One region of the Anaeromusa sp. genome, then DNA from elsewhere that is predicted to be linked to it. Evidence: riboswitches for the same ligand, from Rfam matches in the RefSeq annotation. Region 1 holds a riboswitch; the other holds the start of a gene.
What was found. A riboswitch is a leader RNA that binds a small molecule or an ion and turns the genes downstream of it on or off. The one in region 1 is predicted to bind cobalamin.
Positions count from the first base shown of each region.

Region 2: another riboswitch for cobalamin. It lies ahead of PHF27_RS06320 (nitrogenase iron protein NifH); the one in region 1 lies ahead of cobT (nicotinate-nucleotide--dimethylbenzimidazole phosphoribosyltransferase).

Region 1 is NZ_JAQUZF010000047.1:4,817-15,653, reverse strand. Features, by position in the region: gene pcrA (DNA helicase PcrA) at 1-1,507, opposite strand, end outside; gene PHF27_RS07925 (DUF3343 domain-containing protein) at 1,523-1,756, opposite strand; gene PHF27_RS07920 (sulfurtransferase TusA family protein) at 1,857-2,069, opposite strand; gene yedE (YedE family putative selenium transporter) at 2,085-3,137, opposite strand; gene PHF27_RS07910 (putative manganese-dependent inorganic diphosphatase) at 3,240-4,874, opposite strand; gene PHF27_RS07905 (ATP-binding protein) at 5,038-5,844, shown strand; gene PHF27_RS07900 (FliG C-terminal domain-containing protein) at 6,212-7,138, opposite strand; gene PHF27_RS07895 (nicotinate-nucleotide--dimethylbenzimidazole phosphoribosyltransferase) at 7,267-8,358, opposite strand; gene cobT (nicotinate-nucleotide--dimethylbenzimidazole phosphoribosyltransferase) at 8,358-9,410, opposite strand; cobalamin riboswitch at 9,495-9,696, opposite strand; gene PHF27_RS07885 (P-II family nitrogen regulator) at 9,883-10,257, shown strand; gene fucO (lactaldehyde reductase) at 10,574-10,837, opposite strand, start outside.
Region 2 is NZ_JAQUZF010000032.1:2,865-9,602, reverse strand. Features, by position in the region: gene PHF27_RS06325 (nitrogenase component 1) at 1-581, opposite strand, end outside; gene PHF27_RS06320 (nitrogenase iron protein NifH) at 568-1,386, opposite strand; cobalamin riboswitch at 1,512-1,694, opposite strand; gene PHF27_RS06315 (sirohydrochlorin cobaltochelatase) at 1,714-2,577, opposite strand; gene PHF27_RS06310 (ABC transporter substrate-binding protein) at 2,849-3,844, opposite strand; gene meaB (methylmalonyl Co-A mutase-associated GTPase MeaB) at 3,903-5,048, opposite strand; gene scpA (methylmalonyl-CoA mutase) at 5,051-6,738, opposite strand, start outside.

The sequences.
Region 1 (10,837 bases):
GGTCTTCGCCTTTTTCGTCTTTCTGCAGTTCCGCCACATAGCCGGACTCTTCCATGACGGCTTTCACCAAGTCATAGGTGCACACCGTCGGCGTGCGGCCCATCAAATCAAAAAGCAAGCCGGCTAATTCATCTAGATGTTTGCGCGCCCGAGGGGATACGCCAGTCTCCAGATCCGGATTAGAAATGACTTCAAAGAGCGTCATGCCGGAACGGGTTGCATAGTCGGTTAATTTAGACACCGTCGTATCGCCGATGCCGCGTTTAGGCACATTTAAGATACGCAGCAAATCCTGCGAACTATTGGGGTTATAAAGCACTCGCAAATAGGCGATAATGTCTTTAATTTCTTTACGATCATAGAATTTCACATTCCCCACCATGACGTAAGGAATGGCATGTTTCATCAGGCCTTCTTCAAGAGCGCGGGACTGGGAATTGGTGCGGTACAAAATCGCCATATCCCCATAGGGCAAGCTTTCATCTTTGCGATGCTTCTGAATGCTCTCCGCCACAAAGCGCGCCTCGTCCCGTTCATCTACCGCCTCATAGCAGGTGATCGGCTCGCCGCCGGCGATGTCTGTCCAGAGGTCTTTCGGCTTGCGGTTGGAATTGTTGGCAATCACGGCATTGGCCGCTTCCAAAATCACTTCCGTAGAGCGGTAATTTTGCTCCAGCTTGATGACCTTCGTCTCTGGATAATCTCGTTCAAAATCGAGAATATTACGGATATCCGCACCGCGCCAGCCATAGATACTCTGGTCGGCGTCTCCTACTACGCACAGATTGCGATGATGCGCCGCCAGGTGCTTGGCCAGCAAATACTGCGCCCGGTTGGTGTCCTGGTATTCGTCAATTAATATATGGGAAAACCGTGTCTGATAGCGTTGCAGCACTTCCGGCTTTGTTTCCAGAATGCGCACCGCTAAGAGCAGCAGGTCGTCAAAATCAAGAGCGTTGTTTTGTACCAATTTCTTTTGATACAGTTCATACAGTTCCGCTTCCTGTTTGGCACGGAAATTATCGGCATTCCGGGCATATTCCCCTGCATCTTGCAGAGCATTCTTGGCATTAGAAATCAGGCCCTGCATGCTTCGAGGAATGTACTGCTTGTCGTCAAGATTGAGTTCTTTCAAGCATTCCTTGATCATCGCCAAGGTATCGCCAGCGTCATAAATGACGAAATTGCGATTATACATGCCCAAACTTTCAATTTCCAGCCGCAAAAAGCGCGCGCAAAAAGCATGGAAGGTACTGAGCCACAACTGGCGCGACATATCTCCCACCATTTTATTAACCCGCTCTTTCATCTCCAGCGCGGCTTTGTTCGTAAAGGTAATAGCTAGGATGGAGGAAGGCGCCACGCCCTGCTCCAACAAGTAAGCAATCCGGCAGGTCAAAACCCGCGTCTTGCCGGAACCGGCACCAGCCATAATCAGCAACGGCCCCTCTGTATGGCGCACCGCCTCCGCTTGTGCTGGATTAAGACCTTCTAACAGTTGGCTCATGACGTTTTGTCCTCCTCATTCTGCAATCGAAAACGCTTCCTTCAACAACGGCACTCCGGCCTGCTTTAAACGTTCTACCGCTTGGCGCGCCGCCTCTTCCGAATCCAGGCGCATTGCCAAACCTTCACAAGAACCGCTTAGCTGTCGCGGCACCGCGATCAACTTTCCAGGCAATCCTGCCTGGAGCAACAGTTTTTCCGCCCGATACGCCTGATACACCGAAGGAAACGTGATTACCCAATACGGCATCGTGTCTCCTCTTTTCTTCTACGAATCGATCCGCCTTAACTAATATAGTATAGCAAAAAATGCCGCTTAACGCCAGGATTCCAAGGTATCCTTCGCCTTTTTAGACATTTTTGCGCAGTGTCAGCGTCCATTCGCCCTCTCCGGCGGCACAAATCCATTGCCAGCCTTGAGAGGCGGCCAGCTTGCCAATATTTTCCCAAGCTGCCGGTTCATCCACCAAGACTTCAAGTTCCACTTCCCCGGCATCCATGGCTTCTTTGGTTTTCATCAATGGAATGGGACAGCTAAGTCCTCTCATATCCAGTCGCTTCATCGCTCAGTTTCCTCCTTAGACCGCTTCTTTACAATGCAAATAGCCGATGGCCGCCGTAACAACGAGGCCAGCCGCTACCGCTACTTGCCCGTTCCAAGCCAGCCCAGCCGGGCTTCCAGCTGTATTCAAACCATGGGCCACTGCCGCTCCCGCCAGCATGCCCAGCACGCAGGCAGCAGCATCCAGATTGCCTTCGCCAGCCTGGATCAGCTGCCGCAAAGGACAGCCTCCTGCTAGCGTAGCCGCCAAGCCCACCAGCATCAGTCCTAAAAAGTTCCACAAATGCATGGTATGCGCCAACGGCTGCGCATCAAAACCAAGCTTAAAAAAGCCAAAAGCTAAATTACCCGCCAAGGCGGCTAAAAAAAGCACGCCATAGATTTTCAGCAAGTATGTATCTTTCACTAAAATAAAATCCCGAATCCCCCCTGAAAGGCACATTCTCGTTTTTTGCGCCGCCACCCCGGCCAGCAAGCCAAAAACCAAGCTCATCACAATCGGGGCATGCATGGACCCAGGGCCGCTTTTACTAAAGGCCAGCACTCCGGCGCCGCCGACAAAAACAAGAACAGCTAGTACGACAGCCGCCAACGGCGTCGCATAGCCAGCCGGTTTCCAGGCGCTGCGCTCCAGCGAATGGGAGCGTCCTAAATTATAGCCCCGTTTCAAAAACCAAATGCCCGCGCCAATACCGCTGGCAAAGCCAGCCAAGCCGGTTAAGCCGTTCAAATCGCCGCCGGCCAAGCGCAAAATACCCCGAAGGGGGCAGCCAAGAAATGCCAGGGCGCCGATCATCATGACCATGCCTAAGAAAAACCGAATCATTGGTTTCGAACCGCCGCGCACACGATGCTCGCCGCGAAAAGCCGCCATAACGGCAGCGCCTAAAATAATGCCCAGAATTTCAGGCCGCGCATACTGCAGCGTCCCCGCCTTATGTAAGCCTAATGCACCGGCAATATCCCGCAAATGGCAGGCTGCGCAAAAGCCGTAATTCCCCGGATTTCCTTGCGCCACCAGCAGTACCGCCCCTAAACCGAAAATTAATCCTGTCAGCAAAATCCACACTATATAACACAACTCCTACAATCGATAGAGAGGACCAACGCCACACTCTACGTTGACGTTGGTCCGCCGCTAACCTTTTTTTTACTACTTTGCACGCTTAGCTTATACTTTGGCCGCTTCTGTCAAAGGAGGCACAATTTGCTTTTTGCGTGACATAACACCTGGCAGATACACTACCTGCTCTTCGCCTTTGCTGCCAAAAGCTCGTTCAATCAATTCCACCGGCTGGCCGACATAGGCCAAATGCGTTGCTTCAGTCAAGATATCGGTGATCATCAAAAGCGCCATGTCATAGCCGCCCTTGGCCCGAATCTGCTCCATGCTGTGCAGCAGTTCCTGACGCAGCGCCAGCACCTCGCTCACATCCATCACCGACAGCTGCGCAATGGTCATGCGGTAATCGCCCATGCGAAATTCCTTCAAGTCTGTTTGCGTAATCTCCGGCGGCGTCATATCCTGCAGCCCGGAACCCGCTTTCAGCATAGCCATGCCATACTCTTCCAACGAAACCCCCGCAATAGCCGCCAGCTTTTCCGCCGCCTGGCGATCCACAGCGGTTGCCGTAGGCGACTTAAAGAGCACCGTATCGGAAATAATGGCGGACAAGAGCACGCCGGCAATTTCCTTGGGAATATCAATCTCTAAATTCCAATACATATTAGCTACAATGGTCGACGTACAGCCCACAGGCTCTTGCCGAATCAGAATGGGCTCGCTGGTTGTCAGCCCGCCCAAACGGTGATGGTCAATGATTTCTAGAATCTTCGCCTCTTCAATGCCTTCCACCGCTTGCGCTGTTTCATTATGATCCACCAAAATAACCCGCTCCGGTTCCGGCATGATCAGCTTGTCCCGATCCACCAGGCCCACCAAACGACCATTTTCCACTACTGGATAATTACGGTAGTTAGTCGCCGCAATGGGTCCTGTGATGTCGTTAATCAAATCGGTAGGTTTGAAAGAAAGCACTTTGCCTTGCATGATCGCCCTCACCGGCGTACTCTGATTAATCAGCCGCGCCGAAGTATACGTGTCATAGGCTGTTTGCAGCACAAGCACACCTTGTTGCTTCGCTTTTGCCAATACTTCCTCGTCCACCGCATAGTCTCCAGTAACCACCAAGGCGCCTACATTCAAATCCAAACAAGACAAATGCGCTTCCCGGCGATCCGCCGTCAGCACAATATCTCCCGCCTTAATGACGCGAGACACAGCCGCCGACGTTCCCGAAGCGATGCGCACCCGCCCAGCCAACGTACGCTTCAGCAAATCGTCGCCGCAAAGTACTTTAGCGTCCAGCACACGCTGCACCGCCGCATAATCTACGCCGCTTTCCGCCAAATCATCCGGCATCTGCAGTTCGTTAAAATACAATTTTGCCAAATCACTTACTGATAAAATACCGACCAGTTGATTGTCCCCGACTACGACAGGCACCGATTTGACATTGCCGCATTGCATCAGTTTCCCTAGTTCACGCAGCGTCGTTTCCGGAGCCACTGAAAGGTAATCGGTGCACATAATATCTTTTACCCGCGGATTGAGGTCCGGCAGCAGCAGCGGTTCCTCTAGGCGGAAGTGTTCTAAGGCATACTTTGTTTCGGCATTAATCTTGCCAGCCCGGGCCGCTACCACATTTTCCCCCAGCGCTTGCTTTAAATGCGCATAGCCAATAGCAGCACAAATCGAATCCGTGTCCGGATTACGATGTCCAATAGCATAAATCGGTTTCGCCATAATCGAATCAACACTCCTCGTTCTGGTTTGCCTGCAAAAAAATGCAATTAGTTTTATTATACCTTATTCCAGCCTTTTCCGTAACCCCGTACCTTGACGCCAGGCTGTATAATAAAGAAAAGCAAACAAGAGTAACGGAGTAACCGGAGGGTACGACAGCGAAATGACGACGACAATTCACAACTTGCCTAAAGCCTATTTCAGCCGCCTGCTGCGCGGCGTGATTGAATTTGATCTGATTGAGGAGGGCGACCGCATCCTCATCGGCCTATCCGGCGGCAAAGACAGCCTATTTTTAGCCTTTGCCCTAGCAGCGCTGCAAAAAGTTTCGGCCAAGCGTTTTGAACTGGCGGCGCTGACCCTTGACGCCGGCTTTGCTCCAAACTTCCCTCAGGAAACATTAGCCTCTTTTTGCGCCAAACTGGATATTCTCTTTCATTTTATTCAGGCGGATATTGCCTCCATCATTGAAGAAAACCAAGGAAAAGATCCTTGCTTTACTTGCGCCTTTTTCCGTCGCGGCGCCATTAACCGCTTTGCCTCCGAACACGGCTTTCAAAAAGTCGCTTATGCCCACCATCACGATGACGCCGTAGAAACCTTGCTGATGAACCTGCTCCATTCCGGACAAATTGGCACGTTTCTACCGAAAACAATCTTAGAACGCAGTGGCGTCACCGTAATTCGCCCCTTGCTTTTTTTCCGCGAAGAGGAACTGCGTGAGGCCTGGACGCTGCACGGTCAAGAACCCATCCCCAACCCTTGCCCTTTTAACGGCAAAACCCAGCGCCAAGCCACTAAGGAACTCATCGCTTCTCTAGCTTCGCAAAATCCAGCCATTTACGACCATTTGGCCGCTGCCATGCGCGAAGACTCCGTACATGAGCTCTGGCCCAAAGAAGCTACCCGCTCGGAATTAAAAGAAAAAAATCTGCTCTTTTGGAACAAACCTATTAACGATATAAATTAAACAAGGAGTAGATGGAGTAAAGTGAGGGTACGAACGAGGGTTACTGTTTATAAAATTTGAATATGCAAAAAAGCTGCGGACAACTTGTTTTCAAGTCGCCGCAGCTTTTTTTATAGTCTTAGGAGATTGCCACGTCGCCCCGCTCCTCGCAACGACGTCTAAGCTGGCTAACATGCACTAAGCAAAGTATTTGTCTCTCAAACTAACTTTCGTCTTTGCCAGCGAAGCGAAGCAATCTCTATTTATGCTGTCATGCTGTGTGCCATTCCTACTCCTTCGAACCCTCCATCTACTCCCTATACTCCTGTTAAAAAGCTGAGCTCCGTATCCCTCATGCGTACCCTCCCGTGACTCTCGCGACTCTTGTTCATTCTTCTTCGTTTTCTTCTGCATCGCGCCTTATTTCCAGGCACATGCGTCGCAAGCCATCAAGACCGCGGCTGGTAGTCGCTTCGGTTTCCGCTTCCACCAATTCCTGCAGCATCTTCCATGAGGTCTCATCCAGCACCTCTTGCAACAATTTAGCTTCCGCACCGCTGCTCAAGCGCAGCAAGATCGCCACGTCCACCCATTGCAGCCGGTCTCGCAAAAACGAAGCCAACTCTTCATCGCTTCTGGTTTTGAGCCAACCAGAAGCTTCATTACGCAGCTCCAGTAGCTGCCAGCCTTCATCTTTAGTTAAAACATGAGCCGGCCCCAATATATCTCCTGCTTCCATTAAGGACAATACCACCTGCGTAAACGCCACCTTGCGCTGACGCACCGCAACCGATTCTTCCCGTTTCTCCGGCGGCGGCAACGTATTCGCCACATCCGAGGCAGCCCGACGCGAAACATTGCGCAGCAATTTCGCGCACAACTCTTCGCTAGTGCCAAACATAAGAGATGGATGCAGCCCTTCACGACGCAACACTTCTTGAAGATCCCGGTCCCGCAGACCTTGCAGCTCTTCAAAAAACAAAACATGCGAGCGCATTCGGCTGCGGATTCCCGGCCGAAGTTCTTCCAAACGGTCCATGAGACGCAATGTTTCCGAATCGCCTCGGCGCAAGGCCATTGCCATCAGCACCGCTCCCAATTGCCGAACCGGTTGTCCAAATATGCGCAGCGAGGAAAAATCCTGCCAACTTTCCCGAATATCCTCCGGCAGCATTTCCGGAGACAACTCATCCAAGGCCAACAGCCATTTAGTTTGCGCTTCCAACGTAAGCCGCCCCATCCACTTCGCCGCTTCCTCCGCGGAAAAACAAGTCATAGCCCACGCCAGCGACATTTTTTCACATTGCGTTTCCATGGTTTCGCCTCCTTTAAAGGCATCCTAAAATATTTATACGTATATTGAAAATTCGCCGTCAAGCTTAGACAATCCTGCTCGATTTTCTTTATTAAGATAGTGCTGTGTTCCTATGTTTTCCAGTGTTTTTAGTCTCGCACTGCATGACTCTGCCGCTCGGCCCCCGGTCCGTCCTGGGCCACCGCCACAGCCGCTTCTCCAAAGGTTCTCATATCATTCAGCATATGCAAAGACGCCCGCAAAAGAGACATTCCCAGTACAGCGCCAATCCCTTCGCTTTGCTGCAACTGCAATTGCAAGTAACTTGGCAGCCCCAGCAAAAATAACATTTCCTGAAATCCAGGTTCCGCAGCAACATGTGGCGCAATCAGATAGTTCTTTACCAACGGCTGCATTTGCGCCGCCGCTAAGGCAGCCGCAGCCGTCTCAAGCCCGTCAAGAACCAACAACATGCCTCTAGCTGCTCCGCCTAAAATCGCCCCACATAAAACGGCCGTTTCCAAACCTCCAAAACGGCTTAATAAGGCTTTTGCTTCTGTTTCGCCATTATACGAAGCAAAAGCTTTTTCCACCAAGACCAATTGCTTCGCGATCTTTTCGCTTACAGTCGCTTGCTGTCGCAGCGAAACTGGGACGCCCCCTCCCAAAACAGTTGCCAAAATCAATGCAGAAAGCATACCGCCTTTGGCAATACTGCCCAGACCTAAAATCCGCACGCCTTTGTCCGCTTCCGCCTGCGCCAGAGAGATTCCTAAACAAAGCGCCTCCAAAACCAAATCTTCCTTCATCGCCGGTCCTTGACGCCAATCGCAAGTTCCAAAAGCCACGGCCGCCTGCTGCAACCGCTCGTGTACAAATTTTTCGCGCATACCCGCATTCACCAGGACCACTTCGGCAGCATTTTTCGCTGCAAAAACGTGCAGCGGACTGTCCACGCGGCAAGCGTCGGCAACACGCTGCGCTGTTGTTTTGCCCTCTTTGCACAGCGCCTTTACAAGGCCATGATCCGCCGCCACAACCAACACAGCCTGCTTCTGTTGCAAAGCCGGACGATACTGCCCTGTTACGCCAGCTAATTTTAACGCTAAAAACTCCAAATGATGCAAGCTCCCTAGTGGCTTAGTCAAGTTATCTAAGCGCCTTTGGCAGCGTTCTAACGCCGCTGCATCCATCGGGCCTACTGACGCAATAATCTGTTCGATCATTTTTTCCTTTCTCATTACGCCAACCCCTCCTCCGCACTTGCGTACGCGTCTTCCAGCATAGCCAAAACCATCTGCAGCATATCCACCACTAACGAGGCCCCAATCGCCTCGCCAAGACGAATTCCCAAATCCACACACGCCTCCAACTCCAGTTGGCGCAAGGCAATGCGATGGGCCGGTTCGCCGGACAAATGGGACGCCAGTAAATAACCGGCACTATCCGCATGAATACCTTGCGCCACTAAGGCCGCCGCCGTCGTATTCAGCCCGTCAACAATTACCAGGCACTTATGCGCCGCAGCCCCCAGCACCACACCCGCCAACACGCCGAGTTCCAAGCCGCCCACCTTGCGTAAAACATCCAAGCCGTCAGTTCCCTGGGGTTGATTGACCGTTAGCGCTTGCCGGACATATTGGCGCTTGTCCGCCAAACGCTGATCGGAAATTCCCGTGCCCCGCCCGGTGGTTTGCAGCGGGTCCTCGCCGGATATAGCCGCCACAATGGCAGCACTGCTGGTTGTGTTGCCAATGCCCATTTCACCTAAAGTAAAGCAGCGATATCCTTCCTGCACTTTTTCCTGCACAATCGAAATGCCAATTTCCAATGCTTTTACAGCCTGCTCCTGCGTCATGGCCGGCCCCTGGGTAAAATCTTCCGTACCATAGGCGATCTTCCGCTCCCAAAGCCCTGGGAAAGACGGCAGATCCACCGCTACGCCCGCATCAACTACCACCATATCAGCACCGCAAAAATTAGCAAATGCATTGGCGCTGGCCCCCTTAGAAGCCACATAGTTAATGGTCATCTGCGCCGTTGTCTCTATGGGGTAAGCGCTGACAGAACGCCGCGCCACCCCATGATCCGCACAAGCAATCACCATGCATGGCTTCAATTCCCGTGGTTTGGGGTTCCCTGTGGCAGCCGCATAGGTCGCCGCCATCTCCGGCAAACGCCCCAGCATTCCCGAAGGGTATACAGTCTGAGCCAAGCTCTTTTTCACAGTTTCATAGGCTATTGCATCTGGCTTTTCGATTTTCGCTATAGTTTCTTGCAATAAATTCATCATTTACTCCCTTTCTTTCTGGAAGACCCCATACCTTAATAAAAAAGGCTTTTTAGGAAGCAATCCTAAAAAGCCTTTGTATCCAACAAGGTCTTCCTGATCTGAGGCAGGTCTCCTGACTCCCGGTTCATCGATACATTGCCGCCTTCCCTGCAACTTTTCGGCGCAAGTGGCATCTGGCAAGCTCTCTCCGGTACAGTGGCGGGCCCGCGCGTACACGGCCTTTGATTAAGCCGCTCCGACTTCCCTATTCTCCGCAATTAGCGGCACCTCAGTCATATATTATGAAATTGAAGTCAGTATACCAACACTTTTCTCATTCGTCAAGAACGGAATATCTTGCTTTATCACTGCATTGCCGCTATAATTATAAGCATAGTTTGAATATGTTTCCGGAACAATGGTCGTTCCTCTGACAATCGTTTTGATTGGCAGTGGAGCGATTTTTTTGTTCCCTAAAAAAGGAGGAATACACATGGAGCCTATTACCAAGGTGGAAATTATCACCCGTCCCGCCAAGTTGGACGACCTCAAGGAAGCCATGAATAAAATCGGCGTTACCGGCATGACCGTCAGCCAAATCTTCGGCAGCGGCCTGACCAAAGGCCATGTAGAAGTATACCGCGGTTCCGAGTATTCCGTAAACTTGCTGCCAAAAATCAAGGTGGAAATTGTTGTTTGCGAAGTACCTGTAGAAACGGTAGTCAAAACCGCTAAAGAAATCTTGAAAACAGGCAAACTCGGAGATGGCAAAATCTTTATTCAGCCGCTGACTAACGCCGTGCGCATCCGCACAGGCGACGAAGGCGCTGCCGCTATCAAAGCTCCCAAAGATACCAAAAGCGCATAAGGTTTAACAGGAGCAGATAGAGTAGTAATGGTACGAAGCACAGGATTGAACAAGAGAACCGGAGTCTCGGGAGGGTACGCAAGAGGATAAGCAGAGGATTACGGTGGCAATGATTGTATTTGAGGCTTTTCTTGGAGCAAGACAGTCCACAGAATTTACCTCTTGCTATATTTCCACCGAAAAACTGCATATCATGGCAAAGAAGAAGGGACTGTGCAGAAACCAAGTTTCAACACAGCCCCTTCTTCTTTGCATGTCGAATGGGTCCTATCGTGACGCGCCGTCCCCGTGAGGCGTCGCGGCGGCCCCCAACGGCCTAGAAGTATGCCTTCTGATACAAAGCAAGAATTTCCTTTTCATTGGTTTCGCGAGGATTGCCAGGCGTACAAACATCGGCAAAGGCAGCAGCAGCCAGTTTAGGCAGATCTTCTTCCTGTACGCCGATATCTTGCAGTTTTTGCGGAATACGAATCTTCTTAGACAGCTTCACTACCGCATCTACAGCCGCTTTGCGATACGCATCCTGCTCCATCGCATCCACACCCTGAACCCCCATAGCGCGAGCAATTTCTTTGTATTT
Region 2 (6,738 bases), on a different contig from region 1:
TCTTGCAGCTCTGCTTCTTCCGCTCCGCCAGGCCCCCGTCGATCTCCTAAAAGAACCACCGTATCCGGTTCGGTTGCTTGCGGGCGCATCGAACGGTCGATCAAACGCTGCGCAGCAAAATAAAAGCCAGCGCCATACTCGCCATCCAAAAAACCACTGCAAGGAACGCTCATAACCGGAACCTTCCAGAAGGCCTCCGCTTCTTCGGCCACCGCTTCCACATCATCGCCAATCACGCCGGCTAAACAGGACGCTGCCAACAGCACGTACGCTGGTTTATACGTTTGCATCGTAAAATCAATGCACCCTCGCAACTGCTCTGCGCCGCCGAAAATCGAATGATCGTCAGTTAGATTGCTGGTAACCAAGGGAGCTCTATAGGCATGCTCCAGCTTCAAAGTCCTTGCCAGCGCAGAATATTGTCCACCCAGCTCCATTTCCCGCGCCACATGTCCGCAGGCTTTGGGACTGTGAAAGATGACTGCCGCCCCTTCGTTATGCGCTACCGCCCGCCATACCCCGGGCATACTGCAACTGCAGCTGCGCTTCAAGGTCACCATATGCCGCTTATTCATCGCCATAACGCAGCACCATCTCTTCCAGGTCTTCAAAAGTCAACGGCGTAGGAATAGTCAGCTGTTGATTATCCAGCAGCTTTTGCGACAAATCCCGATAGATCCTTGCCTGCTCCGAGGCAGGCTTCCATTCAATGACGGTCTTGCGTCGAATCTCCGCCTGGTGCATCACCGCATCCCGCGGCACAAAAGCGATAAGCTGTGTATTCAAGCGCGCTGCAAATTCCTCCAGCAAAGCTTTTTCATTAACAATCTGGCGGCTGTTGCCGATAATCCCTCCTAAACGAACCGGCCCGCGCCCGGCAAAGCGGGCTACGCCTTTGGCGATGTTGTTCGCCGCGTAAATCGACATCAATTCGCCGGAAGACACTATGTAAATATCAGTAGCATAGCCTTCCCGAATCGGTACGGCGAAGCCGCCGCACACTACGTCCCCTAAAACGTCAAATAAAACGACTTGCTGTTCCTCTTCTGGAAGTTTTTGCAGCATTTTTAGCTTTTCAAGGGCCACGATAATGCCTCTTCCTGCACAGCCCACGCCCGGTTCAGGCCCCCCCGCCTCAACACAGCGAACGCCGCCGAATCCTTCGTGAACCACCTGCTCCAAGGAAACGCCTTCCCCATATTGACGTACCATATCCAACACCGTCTGCTGACAGTTGCGCCCCAAGAGGAGCCGCGTCGAATCATTTTTCGGATCACAGCCAATCTGCTGAACCCGATAGCCGGCTTCCGCCAGCGCAGCCGACACATTCGAAGCCGTCGTCGATTTGCCGATGCCGCCTTTGCCATAAAAAGCAATTTTTTTCATAGGCCCTTCCTCCCATACAAAAAGAGCCGCCCCATGTAGGGCGGCTCCTAATTACAGATGCAAAAAACTCCATGTCAAAACAAAAAGCTTGCTCAGTAATCCCCTCCCCATCGCTCGTAGGTAAAAACGGTGATTGCTAAACAGGCAGTTCTCCTGGCTCTGGATCTTCGCTCATCCAAACCTTCCCAAGGCATTCGCCCCAGTGGTATTTTATGGATTTACTCCCCATTACAGTGGCGGGACCGCGCCGGTTTTTCACCGGTCTTCCCTATTAAGCCCTTCCGGGCACCTGTTTCATCCATATTCATTTGTCAAAATTCCTAAATTCTATTTACTTGCGCAACAAGTCTCAATCGGCGATTGGTTTCTACGTCCGTGACGTCTAGCGATTGCTTGCTGCTTGTCTTTTACATGCTGAATAAATAACTCCTGAATCGCCTGATTTTCGCCTAATCCTTTTGTTAAAACCTGCGCCTTAAAACCGGCTTGCTCTAAAATCAGCTTGGGCGAATCTGACTTAACGCCACTAAGATAGTTAAGAATATGCTCGCCCGCAAGCAGCATAAACGGCACAATCAGAACATCCTGCACTTCTTTCGCTTTCATTTTGGTCATAGCGTTCGCTAAATCGGGAAAGCCGTCTGTAACACAGACAAAAATACGTTCATAACCGGCAGCCTCAAGTTTTAACTGCAACACCGCATACTCCATTTGCTGCGCCCCATTACAAGCCAGCAAGATTGCTTGACTTTCTTGTAAAGGCGGCCATTGCTGCTGCAATGCTTCTATCGCCAAAACATAATCATCAGGATGATCTTTTGCTCCCAAAGAGAGCAGTAGCGGACGCGCCAGCGCCAGCGTCTTTGTTTTCCATGCCGGTTTTCTAGCTTCTGCGGCAATATATTTTTGCACTCCCTGCAAAGTAGCATCTACCGTTAAGAATAGAGGCTGCACATACACTTCTTCAAAAGCCTCACACGCCAGCTTCCTCAAGGCTTCCTCAATGTCGTCTACCTGTATCCCGGAGCGCGCTGTTAATTTATCTCGCACCGCCTGCGAAGAAAAGGCTCTGCAAATTTTCCACTCTGGAAAGACTTGTTGAAAACGTTCTTCCAGCGGATCTAAGGTACGCTGCAAAGCAGCAGCGTCCACCGAGCCAAAACTTACTAAGACAATTGCCTTTTTGTTCAACCCTTAACCCTCCTGCAGAATGTCGCCGCAAAAAAAACAATCCTAGCCTTCGCAAAAAGGCTAGGAAGAAATTCATGTTCTTCGTATCCCCTGCTCGTCACCCGCGAGCCTGCGGCGATATACAAAACCATATACTATTGCTGGGTACGTAAAATTCATCAACTCTTGTTTGCTTTCCGCCCGGCACCTGCGAGCATGAGGAAAATCAAAAGCAGCAGAAAAATTCTGTTTTCATCCTACACCCGCAATTACTATATGTCAACCACTGTTTTCATTCTCCGGAAACCGAAAGATGCCGATCCGCAGGCTGGGCAAATTCATCTCCATAGGCAGCGTACGCTACCTCTTGCACCCCGAAAACCATGTCTTGAGAGCTGTTGTAAATATAGCCTTCCCTTGGCAAATACAGTTTTTTCTCCCGAATGGCTCGCAGTGTCTGCAGCGACGGATCCTCTAAAAATTCACGCCGATACGACTCAATATCATAGTTTCCATGATCGTTATAGGCAGGCAAAATAAGCAAATCCGGATTAATCGCCACCAACTGCTCTTTATTAAAATTCTGCCCGCTTTGAATGCCTGCTGCGGCAAGGCCGTTAATCACGTTGGCTCGGCGGCACATATCGTCAAATATGCAGCCGCTGCCGCCATAGGTCGACATCAAAGAAATCAGCACTACCTTTTTTCGTTGTTCCAACGGAATGGCTGCTGTTTTTTGCTGAATTTCCGCTAATTTTGCGTTCATCGCCGCTAAAAGCCGGTTCCCTTGTTCCTCTTCTCCTATCGCTTTAGCAATCAGTCGAATGTTTCCCTGCACATCCTCTGCATTTTTCGCGCCTTTACACACGATCACTTGGAGTCCCGCGTCCCTCAGCATGCCAACAATTTCCTCACTGATCCAGTCCGGCGCAATAACCAAGTCCGGCTGCATCGCGAGCAACTGCTCCGCCGAAGGAATATGTATTTTTACCGGTATTTTCTTAGCTTTAGCAACAATATTCGAGCTAACCGGATCATCAAGAAGCGCGTTTATCGCCGCCAGCCGTTGTGTTGATACCATGCCTAAGAGAATTTGATCTGTACCCGCCGATAAGGTTACGATTTTTTGCGGCTTTTTCGTCAATTCCACTGTTGCGCCCCGACTATCTACAATACGATACGAAGTCCCGCTTGAGTTAGCCTGCTGCTTCGCACCGCATCCCGCCATCATAACGCAAAACACAATACTTACCGCGATCATTCCCCAAATACTAAACCTGCGCCGCATACCATCGCTCCTTTTACCGTGTTTTGGACGACGAAAAGAGAGGAGCTATCTCCCCTCTTTAACTGTCGTTTCCCGCTGTCTCATACCGTTCAATCAAGCGCCGCGCCGCCAGAGTCGGCGACAGAGTCCCTTGACGAACCAATTGCTCCATCGGTCCCCGCTGCTCTTTGACTTTTGGGTGTTGAAAAAACAATTCCCGTAAATGCTCTTCCACCAGTGCGTACATCCAGGAAAGAGCCTGCTCCTGACGACGTTTTGAAAAAACGCCGCTTTTACTTGTTTTCTCCTGAAAATCAAGCACTACGCTCCAGATGTCTCCGATTCCCGCCCCTGTACGCGAAGAGGCGGTATACGCCTTTGTTTCCCAGCCTTCCGTAGCCGGGCGCAAGTAATGCAGCATCCGGTCATAGTCTCCCTTGGCCACGCCCGCCCGACCCCGGTTATCCCCGTCGGCTTTATGGACCAAAATGGCATCCGCCAGTTCCATAACGCCTTTTTTCATGCCTTGCAGTTCATCGCCAGCACCGGTCAAAACGACCAGCAGGAAAAAGTCAACCATCGAGCGTACTGTTACTTCGCTTTGCCCAACCCCAACAGTTTCCACTAAAATAACGTCGAATCCTGCCGCCTCGCACAAAAGCATCGTTTCCCGGCTTTTGCGCGCTACGCCTCCTAAGGTACCGCAGGAAGGAGAAGGGCGGATAAAAGCATTGGGCTGGCGAGAAAGCTGCTCCATTCTGGTTTTATCTCCTAAAATACTGCCCTTCGTCAAGGTGCTGCTGGGATCAACCGCCAACACCGCCACCTTGTGGCCGCCTTCACACAATCGCGAACCTAAGGCTTCAATAAAGGTGCTCTTCCCCGCTCCCGGCACGCCGGTGATGCCCAAACGCAGCGAACGCCCGGTAGCAGGCAAAAGCTCCTGCAACACCTCTTGGGCCTGCGCAAAATGGCTAGGCGCATTGCTCTCAATCAACGTAATCGCACGGGACAATACCGTGCGATCTCCTTGCAATACGCCTGCTACGTAATCCGCCACATCTAACTTGCGTTTTCTTTTTGCCGTCACTGCGGCGGGAACCGCCGTAGCAGCCTGCTCCGGCATACCGTCATGACCTCCGTCAACGCCGCTCATCACCCGGCAAGCAAAACGAGCATCCTCTTCTTGCGGCGCCCAGTCGGGACGATAGGTCTTGGTGCTCATAATTACGCCTCCTGATCAAGACGTTGCAACAACTGTTCCAAAATTTTCCGAGCCGCCACGGGAATAATAGTACCCGGTCCAAAAATCGCGGCAGCACCGTGCTCGCGCAAATACTCATAATCTTGCGCCGGAATAACGCCGCCGATAACCACCATGATATCGTCGCGCTCGCGTTTAGCCAATTCTTCCACCAATTGAGGCAGCAGCGTTTTATGACCTGCCGCCAAGGAACTCATACCAACGACATGAACATCGTTATCCACCGCATCCTGCGCTGTTTCCTCAGGTGTCTGGAAAAGAGGTCCGATATCTACGTCAAAGCCCATGTCCGCAAAAGCGGTAGCAATTACTTTAGCGCCGCGATCATGACCGTCCTGGCCCATTTTCGCAATCATGATCCTCGGGCGACGGCCGTCTTTTTCTTCAAATTCGTCCGCCATTTTCCGTACAACCGTAATTTCTTCTTCATCGGCGAATTCACTGCTATACACGCCAGAAATGGAACGGATAATCGCCTTGTGCCGTCCGCATACTTTTTCCACGGCGTCGGAAATTTCTCCCAGGCTGGCCCGGGCGCGCGCTGCTTCCAAGGCCAGCCCCAGCACATTGCCTTCTCCCGTCTCCATAGATTTAGTAATTGCTTCCAAGCAGGACTGTACTTTGTCATTGTCTCGGTTGGCGCGCAGTTTTTCCAAGCGCTGAATCTGTGATTGACGCACTGCTGTATTATCTACCTCCAAGATGTCCAGCGGATCTTCTTTGTCCAAACGGTAGCGGTTAACGCCTACAATCGTTTCTTTTGCCGAATCAATATGCGCCTGACGCCGAGCCGAAGCTTCTTCAATACGCATCTTGGGCAGTCCGGTCTCAATGGCCTTCGCCATGCCGCCAAGCTCTTCTACTTCTTGAATATGCCCCCAAGCGCGGCGAATCAGCTCATCTGTCAGCGCCTCCACATAATAAGAGCCGCCCCAAGGATCAATGACCTTGCAAACCTTAGTTTCATCTTGAATATAAAGCTGCGTATTTCTGGCAATACGCGCCGAGAAATCAGTCGGCAAAGCAATGGCTTCATCCAGCGCATTCGTATGCAGCGATTGCGTGTGTCCTAACGCCGCCGCCATCGCTTCAATGCAGGTACGCCCCACATTGTTGAACGGATCCTGTTCGGTCAAGCTCCAACCGGAGGTCTGCGAATGCGTGCGCAGAGCCATGGATTTTGCTTTTTGGGGCTCGAACTGGTTGATGATTTTAGCCCAAAGCATCCGGCCGGCCCGCATTTTTGCCACTTCCATGAAGTAGTTTTTCCCCATGGCCCAGAAGAAGGACAGCCGCGGCGCAAAAGCGTCAATTGTCAAGCCCGAAGCAATCCCTGTACGAATGTACTCCAAACCGTCCGCCAGCGTATAACCAAGCTCAATATCCGCCGTCGCTCCGGCTTCTTGCATATGATAGCCGGAAATACTGATACTGTTGAATTTAGGCATGTACTGCGAGGTATAGGAGAAGATATCCCCGATAATGCGCATCGACCCAGCGGGCGGATAAATATACGTATTACGCACCATAAACTCTTTCAGAATATCATTCTGAATAGTTCCGGACAGAACCGACTTATCGACGCCCTGTTCTTCCGCCGCCAGAATGTAAAAAGCCAAAACCGGCAGCACCGCGCCATTCATGGTCATCG